Linked DNA regions of Thioclava sp. GXIMD2076. The protein of the gene in region 1 interacts with the protein of each later gene in a pairwise test. Links are inferred from orthologs where the notes say so. Each region holds a gene or a part of one and is shown in the gene's direction. Other genes may lie near its edges.

The links.
Region 2: the proteins of gyrB (region 1) and gyrA interact in binary tests that used the Escherichia coli proteins (3 or more experiments, as listed by UniProt). The link is inferred for Thioclava sp. GXIMD2076 from one-to-one orthologs.

Annotation. Positions count from the first base shown.
Region 1 is NZ_CP149932.1:677,390-681,458, forward strand. The notes cover bases 896-4,004. They hold gyrB (DNA topoisomerase (ATP-hydrolyzing) subunit B), read left to right. Parts: upstream 896-1,279; coding sequence 1,280-3,730; downstream 3,731-4,004. Other genes in these bases: WDB91_RS03340 (LysE family translocator), read left to right, coding at 896-1,175; WDB91_RS03350 (hypothetical protein), read left to right, coding at 3,955-4,004. Also shown: DNA replication/repair protein RecF, read left to right, coding at 1-113; WDB91_RS03335 (VOC family protein), read left to right, coding at 110-547; more of WDB91_RS03340, read left to right, coding at 555-895; more of WDB91_RS03350, read left to right, coding at 4,005-4,069. UniProt on the Escherichia coli protein: DNA gyrase negatively supercoils closed circular double-stranded DNA in an ATP-dependent manner to maintain chromosomes in an underwound state.
Region 2 is NZ_CP149932.1:2,571,644-2,577,138, forward strand. The notes cover bases 1-3,214. They hold gyrA (DNA gyrase subunit A), read left to right. Parts: upstream 1-302; coding sequence 303-3,014; downstream 3,015-3,214. Other genes in these bases: WDB91_RS12790 (disulfide bond formation protein B), read left to right, coding at 1-65; WDB91_RS12800 (porin), read left to right, coding at 3,111-3,214. Outside these bases: more of WDB91_RS12800, read left to right, coding at 3,215-3,815; WDB91_RS12805 (DUF6614 family protein), read left to right, coding at 4,062-4,412; methylenetetrahydrofolate--tRNA-(uracil(54)-C(5))-methyltransferase (FADH(2)-oxidizing) TrmFO, read left to right, coding at 4,571-5,495. UniProt on the Escherichia coli protein: A type II topoisomerase that negatively supercoils closed circular double-stranded (ds) DNA in an ATP-dependent manner to maintain chromosomes in an underwound state.

The DNA of each region.
Region 1 (4,069 bases):
AGGTCTTCATGACGGGCACGGAACGCGCTTTGTTCGACGCGTTGGGCGCGCGCGGACATTATCTTCAGGTCTCGGAAGAGGCCGCGACCTCGGTTCTGGAGGAAGTCGAATGAGCTATCCCGTGCAGCGCATCACCCTGATCACGCTAGGTGTGACCGATCTCGCCGCCTCCTGCGCCTTCTACGCGCAGCTGGGCTGGGAGCCTGCGGCGCAGCAGGACGGCGTGGCTTTCTACCAGATGCACGGACAGGGTCTGGCGCTTTTCGGGCGCGATGATCTGGCCAAGGATCAAGGCCGTGCGGGCGCGACCCTTGGCACGGGCGCCATGACACTGGCGCAGAATTTCGACACCGAGCCAGAGGTGGACGCAGCCTTTGCCGCAGCCCTCGCGGCAGGTGCCACGCCGCTCAAACGTCCCGAAAAGGTCTTCTGGGGCGGATATTCCGGCTATTGGTCCGATCCCGACGGCCATGTCTGGGAGGTCGCAATGAATCCGTTCTTGCCGCTGGCCGCAGATGGCAGCCTGACGCTGCCCCCGACCGAGTAGCCCTGCCATGACGATTACGCTGCATCAGGCCCTGTTCTATTCGGGCGCGCTTCTCGTGATCTTCCTGACCCCCGGACCGGTCTGGCTCGCGATGCTCGCACGCACCGTCTCCGGCGGCTTTGCCGCAGCGTGGCCGCTGGCCGTGGGCGTGGCGCTTGGCGATGCGTTCTGGTCCGTGCTGGCTCTTGTCGGCATGAGCTGGGTTGTAGAGCATGTCGCGGGCTTCCTGACGGTCCTGCGCTGGGTGGCTGCGGCGATGTTCGCCTTTATGGGCGCGATGCTGATCCGCCATGCCAAGGCGGGGATCTCGCAAAACAGCAAACTGACCCGGCCCGGACGCTGGGCGGGGTTTGTTGTGGGGGTCGTGGCAATCCTCGGTAACCCCAAGGCGATCCTGTTCTATATGGGCGTCGTGCCGGGCTTCTTCGCGCTCGACACGATCACCCCGGCCGATATCGCGGTGATTGCCCTGCTCTCGGCGCTCTGCCCGATGATCGGAAACCTGATCCTTGCCGCCTTTGTCGGCCGCGTTCGCAGACTGATTTCCAGCCCCGCGGCCATGACCCGCATGAACCGCATCGCAGGCAGCCTCATGCTTGCCGTAGCGGTATTGATCGCCCTTATTTGACAGGCCGCCCGTATCGCCAAGAAAGCCCCGAATTCTGTGGCTAAGGCGTGACATGGCGGCCCAAAACCCCTATAAATCGGGGACGTAAAAAAGGACGAGCAGGCATGACCGAAGAACACGTCAAGAAATCCGAATATGGTGCCGATTCCATCAAGGTTTTGAAGGGGTTGGAAGCTGTACGGAAACGCCCCGGCATGTATATCGGGGATACGGATGACGGGTCGGGCCTGCATCACATGGTCTATGAGGTCGTCGATAACGGCATCGACGAGGCGCTGGCCAATTATGCCGACTATGTCCATGTAAAAATTCACGCCGATAGCTCGGTATCGGTGCGCGATAACGGGCGCGGAATTCCGGTCGATATGCATGCCGAGGAAGGCGTCTCGGCGGCAGAGGTCATCATGACCCAGCTGCATGCGGGCGGGAAGTTCAACAATACCGATACCGATGGCAATGCCTACAAGGTCTCGGGCGGTCTGCACGGTGTGGGCGTTTCAGTGGTGAACGCGCTCTCGGACTGGCTCGAGCTGACCGTCTGGCGCAACGACAAGATCTACAAAGCCCGCTTCGAGAAGGGCGAATGCGTCGAGCATGTGCATGTCGTGGGCGACGAGGTCGGTGGACGTGGCACCGAGGTCCGCTTCCTTGCGTCCAACAAGGAAACCGACCCCGAGGGCACCTTCTCGAATCTCAACTACAGTTTCGAGACGCTGGAAAAGCGCCTGCGCGAGCTGGCCTTCCTGAACTCGGGCGTGCGTATCATCATCGAGGATGAACGCCCCGCGGAGCCGCTGAAGACCGAGCTGCATTACGATGGTGGCGTGCGCGAATTCGTCAAATATCTCGACCGTTCCAAGACGCCCGTGATGGAGAGCCCCGTCTATATGCTGGGCGAGGTCAACGGGATCGGCGTCGAGGTGGCACTGTGGTGGAATGACAGCTATCACGAGACCGTGCTGCCCTTCACCAACAACATCCCCCAGCGCGATGGCGGCACCCATATGGCGGGCTTCCGTGGCGCGCTGACCCGCACGATCAACAATTACGCGCAATCCTCGGGGATCGCGAAGAAAGAAAAGGTCAACTTTACCGGCGACGATGCCCGCGAAGGCCTGACCTGCGTGCTGTCGGTCAAAGTGCCGGACCCGAAATTCTCCAGCCAGACCAAAGACAAGCTGGTCTCCTCCGAGGTGCGCCCCGCGGTGGAAAACCTCGTGAACGAGAAGCTTGGCGAATGGTTCGAGGAGCATCCCGCCGAAGCCCGTCAGATCGTCGGCAAGATTGTCGAGGCGGCGCTGGCCCGCGAGGCCGCGCGCAAGGCCCGCGAGCTGACCCGTCGGAAAACGGCGATGGATGTGGCCTCGCTTCCGGGCAAGCTGGCGGATTGTCAGGAAAAGGATCCGGCCTTCTCCGAAGTCTTCCTCGTCGAGGGGGATTCGGCAGGTGGCTCGGCCAAACAGGGGCGCGCACGACAAAATCAGGCCGTCCTGCCGCTGCGCGGCAAGATCCTCAATGTCGAGCGCGCGCGGTTCGACCGGATGCTGTCCTCCGACCAGATCGGCACGCTGATCACCGCGCTCGGCACCGGTATCGGTCGCGACGAGTTCAATATCGACAAGCTACGCTACCACAAGATCATCATCATGACCGATGCGGACGTGGACGGCGCCCATATCCGCACCCTTCTGCTGACATTCTTCTTCCGCCAGATGCCGGAGCTGATCGAACGTGGCTATCTCTATATCGCGCAGCCGCCGCTCTATAAGGTCTCGCGCGGCAAGTCCGAGGTTTACCTCAAGGACCAGAATGCCCTGGAAGATTACCTGATCGCCCAAGGGGTTGAGGGCGCTGTCCTGAAACTCGGCACGGGCGAGGAGATCGTCGGCAACGACCTGCAGCGCGTGGTCGAGGAGGCCCGCGTCATCAAGCGGATCCTAGGTACCTTCCCGACCCATTATCCGCGCCATATTCTGGAGCAGGCCGCCATCGCGGGCGCGATGGTTCCGGGCGTTCTGGACAATGATGCGCAAGGCACCGCCGATGCCGTGGCCGCCCGCCTGGATCTTGTCGCACTCGAATACGAGCGTGGCTGGCAGGGTCGCCAGACGCAGGATCACGGCCTGCGCCTGACCCGTATCCTGCGCGGGGTCGAGGAAGTACGGACGCTGGATGGTCAGGTCATGCGCGCGGGCGAAAGCCGCCGTCTGGGCACGCATACCAAGGCACTACAGGATATCTACGGCAAACCCGCGCGTCTGCATCGCAAGGACCGCCACCAGCTGATCCACGGCCCACTGGAACTGCTGAACGCGATCCTGCAGGAAGGCGAAAAAGGTCTGGCACTGCAACGCTATAAGGGCTTGGGCGAGATGAACCCCGAGCAGCTTTGGGAAACAACGCTCGATCCGTCTGCCCGTACATTGCTGCAAGTGAAAGTGGATGACGTGGCCGAGGCCGACGACATCTTCACCAAGCTGATGGGCGATGTGGTGGAACCCCGCCGCGACTTCATCCAGCAGAACGCGCTAAACGTCGAGAACCTCGATTTCTAAGCCAATAGGGGTTTGCGCAGTATGATGCGCGAGCCCCTCTCCCTGCATGCCCTGTCTATGAGCTTGCATCTTGCAGGACCAGAGATTGTCCGTCCACGAGAATGATTTCCGGACCTACGGCGAAGTATGGCGTAGATAAGACGGCGATTAGATATACACAGGCTCAGGGCGAGCGGTTTTGTCTCAGGCGCGCCACTTTCCACCATTCGTCCAAGAAGTTGCCAATGGCTTCGCCGCTTGTTCAAACGGCCAGCGCAGGCGGCGAAGCCATCGCTGTGGAGAGAAGCGATACCGAGCCACCTACCATCTTGAAGCTGCCAGTTCAGCAGAAATGCGCCT
Region 2 (5,495 bases), 1.9 Mb from region 1 along the record:
ACGTGATCCTCTCGCTCGTTCTGTGCCTCTTCTGGATTCGCGGTGCACTGGGCGCGAAACGCTGAACCCCACACCGCTTTACCTGACCCGACGGCCCGCACAGGCCGTCGGGTTTTTCTTTGCCCACTCATCGGGGTTTGGAAGTTGCATACCAGCCCTCGGGCGCGCTATAAGAAGGTCCAACAAGATCTAGAAGAATTGAGGCGCGCGTGAACGATACTCCCGATACGCCGGACACCGAGGAAAACGGGGCGGGGCGCCCCTCCTCCGAACAGTTTCCCATAGTCTCCATCGCGTCCGAGATGAAGACGGCCTATCTCGATTACGCGATGAGCGTAATTGTCTCGCGCGCGATCCCCGATCTGCGTGACGGCCTCAAGCCCGTGCACCGCCGCATCCTCTATGCGATGCATGAGACGGGCAATACGCATGACAAGCCCTATCGCAAATCGGCGCGTCCGGTGGGCGACGTGATGGGGAAATACCACCCCCATGGCGATGCCGCGATCTATGATGCGTTGGTCCGCATGGCCCAGCCCTTCTCGATGTCGCTGCCGCTTCTGGATGGTCAGGGCAATTTCGGCTCGATGGATGGCGATAGTGCCGCCGCCATGCGCTACACGGAAGTCCGCATGCAGAAGGCCGCGGCCTTCCTGCTGGCCGATATCGAGAAAGACACCGTCGATTTTCAGGACAACTACGATGGCAAGGACCGCGAGCCGGTCGTCCTGCCTGCTCGGTTCCCGAATATGCTCGTCAATGGTGCGGGCGGTATCGCGGTGGGTATGGCCACCAATATCCCGCCGCATAACCTGGGCGAAGTGGTCGATGCGACCCTTGCCCTGATCGACAATCCCGATATGTCGACCGAGGCGATCATGCAGATCGTCCCCGGCCCCGACTTCCCGACCGGCGGGTTGATCCTTGGCCGTGGCGGTGCGCGCAAGGCTTACCTTGAGGGCCGCGGCTCGGTGGTGATCCGCGCCAAGACCCGCATCGAGGAGGTTCGCAAGGACCGTTTCGCCATCGTGGTCGACGAGATCCCCTATCAGGTCAACAAGGCCTCGATGATCGAGAAGATCGCCGAGCTGGTGCGCGACAAGCGCCTCGAAGGCATCTCCAACATTGCCGATGAATCCGACCGTGTCGGTGTGCGCGTGGTGATCGAGCTGAAGCGCGATGCGACGCCGGATGTGGTGCTCAACCAGCTCTACCGCCTGACGCCTTTGCAAACCTCGTTCGGCTGCAACATGCTGGCGCTCAATGGCGGCCGCCCCGAGCAGCTCACCCTGCGCGATTTCCTGTCGCATTTCATCACCTTCCGCGAGGAAGTGGTCGCGCGTCGCACCGCGTTCGAGCTGCGCAAGGCGCGCGAGCGCAGCCATGTGCTCTGCGGTCTCGCCGTGGCGGTTTCGAATGTGGACGAGGTCGTGGCCACGATCCGCTCCTCGGCCGATGCGGCCGAGGCCCGCGAGCGGCTGATGACGCGGCGCTGGCCCGCACATGATATCGTCGAATATCTGAAACTGATCGATGACCCGCTGCATCCGGTCAATGATGACGGCACCTACAACCTCTCCGAGGTGCAGGCCCGCGCGATCCTCGATCTGCGCCTGCAGCGCCTGACCCAGATCGGGGTCAAGGAAGTCACCGACGAGCTGGCGGAACTGGCCGAGAAGATCAAGGACTACCTTGCCATCCTCGCCTCGCGCGAGCGGATCATGGCGATCATCTCGGACGAGCTGCGCGAAGTACGCGAGCTGTTCGCCGTCCCGCGCCGCACCGAGATTGCCGATTTCATCGGCGATATCGACGACGAGGATCTGATCGAGCGCGAGGATATGGTCGTGACTGTGACGCAGTCGGGCTATATCAAGCGCACGCCGCTGGCCGATTTCCGTTCGCAGAAACGCGGTGGCAAGGGGCTGTCGGGCGGCGGTCTGAAGGATGATGATGCGGTGACCACGATGTTTGTGGCCAATACCCATACGCAGCTTCTGTTCTTCACGACCGAAGGCATGGTCTACAAGATGAAGACTTGGCAGCTGCCGGCCGGTTCGCGTGCCTCCAAGGGCAAGGCGATCGTCAATATTCTGCCGATCCCTGCGGGCGTCTCCATAGCCGCCATCACACCGGTGGACCGCGACGAGGCCGAGTGGGACGATCTGCAGATGGTCTTTGCCACCTCGGCAGGCACCGTCCGCCGCAACCGCCTTTCGGATTTCACCAATGTCATGCGTAACGGCAAGATCGCGATGAAATTCGAGGAGGAGAATGCGGGCATGCGTCTGATCAATGCGCGCATCTGTTCCGAGGATGACGATGTGATGCTGGTCACGGCCAAGGGCCGCGCGATCCGCTTCCCCGTGCCGGAAGTGCGGGTGTTCAATTCGCGTAATTCGGTCGGCGTGCGCGGCGTGAAGCTGCTGGGCGAGGACGAGGTCGTCTCGATGTCCGTCATCCGCCACTTCGATGCCACCTCGGAAGAACGCACCGCTTATCTCAAGCAGCGCCGTCTGATGGCCGGTATCACCGAAGAGGACGAGACCGACGAGGAGGACGACGCGGTCGAGGGCGGCCAGCTCTCGCCCGAGCGCTATGCCGAAATGTCGGCGGCCGAGGACCTGATCCTGACGATTACCGCCAAGGGCCTTGGCAAGACCTCCTCGAGCCATGACTACCCCGTGCGCGGGCGTGGGGGCATGGGCGTCACCGCCTTCGAGAAGAAGATGCGCGGCGGCGATCTCGTGGCATCCTTCCCTGTCGAAATGGGAGACCAGATCATGCTGGCCACCTCGACCGGCCAGTCGATCCGCTGTCCGGTGGACGGGATCTCCTTCCGCTCGCGTGGCGCAGGCGGTGTGCGGGTCTTCAACACGGCTGTCGGCGAGACGGTGGTCTCGGTCGCCCGTATCGCCGATCAGGGTGATGAGGATGGCGAGGAGCTGCCAATCACGGAAACGTCACAGACTGACGATACGCCACCCGCTGACGGCGCTTCCGAAGACGAGTAAAACCAAGGGCAGGCACAGCGATGTGACCTGCCCTTTCCTTTACGGCTTACCAGAATCTGTGGCGCAAGATCACAGACCAACGAGCAGAGTAGACATATGAAAAAGACAGCCATCCTCGCCCTGCTGGCAGGGTTCGCGCCCATGGCCTCCCATGCGGCCGATATCGTCGGCGCCAATGTCGGCGCTTCACATTTCAATTATCTCGACGCGGATTCGCGCGACCAGTCGCGCACCAACATCGGTGGGCAGATGGAAGTCGGCTTCACGCCGCAATTCTCGCTTCAGGGCGATATGGCGCTCAATCGCTACTGGGATGACAGCTGGGATGGCCATACCACCGCGCTCCATGCCATCTACAATATGAATGGCATGATGAAATTCGGTGCGCGTGCCGGTTTCGAGCGGATCGACGGCGATGATTACACCACGCTAGGCGTCGAGTATAAGGGCGATTATGGCATGTTCTCGGTGGAGAGCGCCTATAATCACGTCAAGAGCGATGATGCCGATATGCAGGGCAACCTCTATAACGTCTCCGCAACCATGCCGCTGAATTCGCAGGTCAAGGTTGGCGGCCGCCTTGATTATTACGACACCGATGATGTCACGGGCCGCCGCTATGCGGCCACCGGTGAATATGATCTGGGCAATGGCTATGCGATGACGGGCGAGCTGGGCTTCAACGATGCCAATCATGATGATGCGGAAAGCTATGTAGGCATCGGCCTGCGTGCGGATCTGGGTCAGGGTGGTGTGAGCTTCAGCGATCACAGCCTGTCGGATCTGATCGTCGGCCACTGAACCGGGCGATCTGCGCAAGATCAGGGGCGGCCCTCTTGGGGGTCGCCTTTTCATATGCAGAAACTGGTGATCCCTGTTTCCGCTCTGGCCTATTACAGTCTGCAACCAGAGCGGGTGGAAGGATCCCGTCCCCAGCCTCGAAAGGTTTGTGTCAAAACCGATAGAAAGGTTCTTTTTGAGGGGCTTTTTTTTAATCGAATATCAAAATGTTCCTGCTCTTTTCGAGGCGTGACCGGGAGGGCGGAGATGAATCTCTATCATTGTATGATCGAATTGAATTCGGGCAGTAAGGCGCTGGCTTTTGCTGCGGCAGCCGATGGCTGGTATGGGGCTTTGCAGGAGCGCGGACTGATCCGCTCGTGGCGGCTGATGCGGCGCAAGCTGGGGCTCGGGGCCGATGGTCAGGCCGATTTCCTGCTGGAGATTGAGGTGACGGATATGGCCATGCTCGAGGAGGCGTTCCGCGCCGTGGGGCATGGCGACGATGCGCTGGCTCATAAATATGACCTGATGCATGGTATGATCGCCACAAGCAGCGTGGGGCTCTACCGCGAGTTCCCCGACCCGGAGCGCCGCGAGCGCATCGCGCTGATCTGAGGGTCCCGCGCGGCAAAGCGGCATCGAGCCCCTTCACCGCGCGCGGGATCGGGCCTGTGGCCCGCCCCGAGGGGGCCTTGTGTCTCCTCAACGCTCCAGTTGGCTTGGCCACGAGAATGTCTCTTTTCAAATTACCGGCTTTGGCCTAGACCCGCGCCATGACAGATACACTCCATATCCTTGGCGGCGGCATGGCCGGTTCCGAAGCCGCGTGGCAGGCCGCATCCGCAGGCGTGCGTGTCGTGTTGCACGAGATGCGCCCCACCGTTGAAACCTTTGCCCACCGCACCGGTGATTTCGCCGAGATGGTGTGCTCGAATTCCTTCCGCTCGGATGATGACGAGCAGAACGCCGTGGGGCTCCTGCATTGGGAAATGCGGGCCGCGAACGGTCTGATCATGTCGATGGCCGATCGTCACAGCCTGCCCGCAGGGGGCGCGCTGGCCGTGGACCGCGATGCGTTCTCGGCAGGTGTGACCCGTGCGATCAAGGATCACCCGCTGATCGAGACGCGCTATGGCGAGATTACCGAACTGCCCAAGGACGGGCATTGGATCGTGGCCACCGGCCCGCTGACCTCGGGCGCGCTGGCAGAGAGCATCCGCCTCGAGACCGGTGCCGATGCGCTGGCCTTCTTTGATGCCATCGCCCCGATCATCTATTTCGACACGATCGATATGGATATCGCATGGCTGCAATCGCGCTATGACAAGGGCGAGACCGAGGAAGAGCGCACCGCCTATATCAACTGCCCGATGACCAAGCCCGAATATGAGGCCTTCATCGACGCGCTTCTGGCCGCCGACAAAACCGAGTTCCATGATGGCGAGACGGCGAAATATTTCGATGGCTGCCTGCCGATCGAGGTGATGGCCGAGCGTGGACGCGAGACGCTGCGTCATGGCCCGATGAAGCCCATCGGCCTGACCAACAGCCACAAGCCCGAGGAAAAAGCCTATGCCGTGGTGCAACTACGCCGCGATAACGCACTGGGCACGCTCTATAATATCGTAGGCTTCCAGACCAAGATGAAATATGGCGCGCAGACGGAAGTGCTGCGGATGATCCCGGGCCTGCAGAATG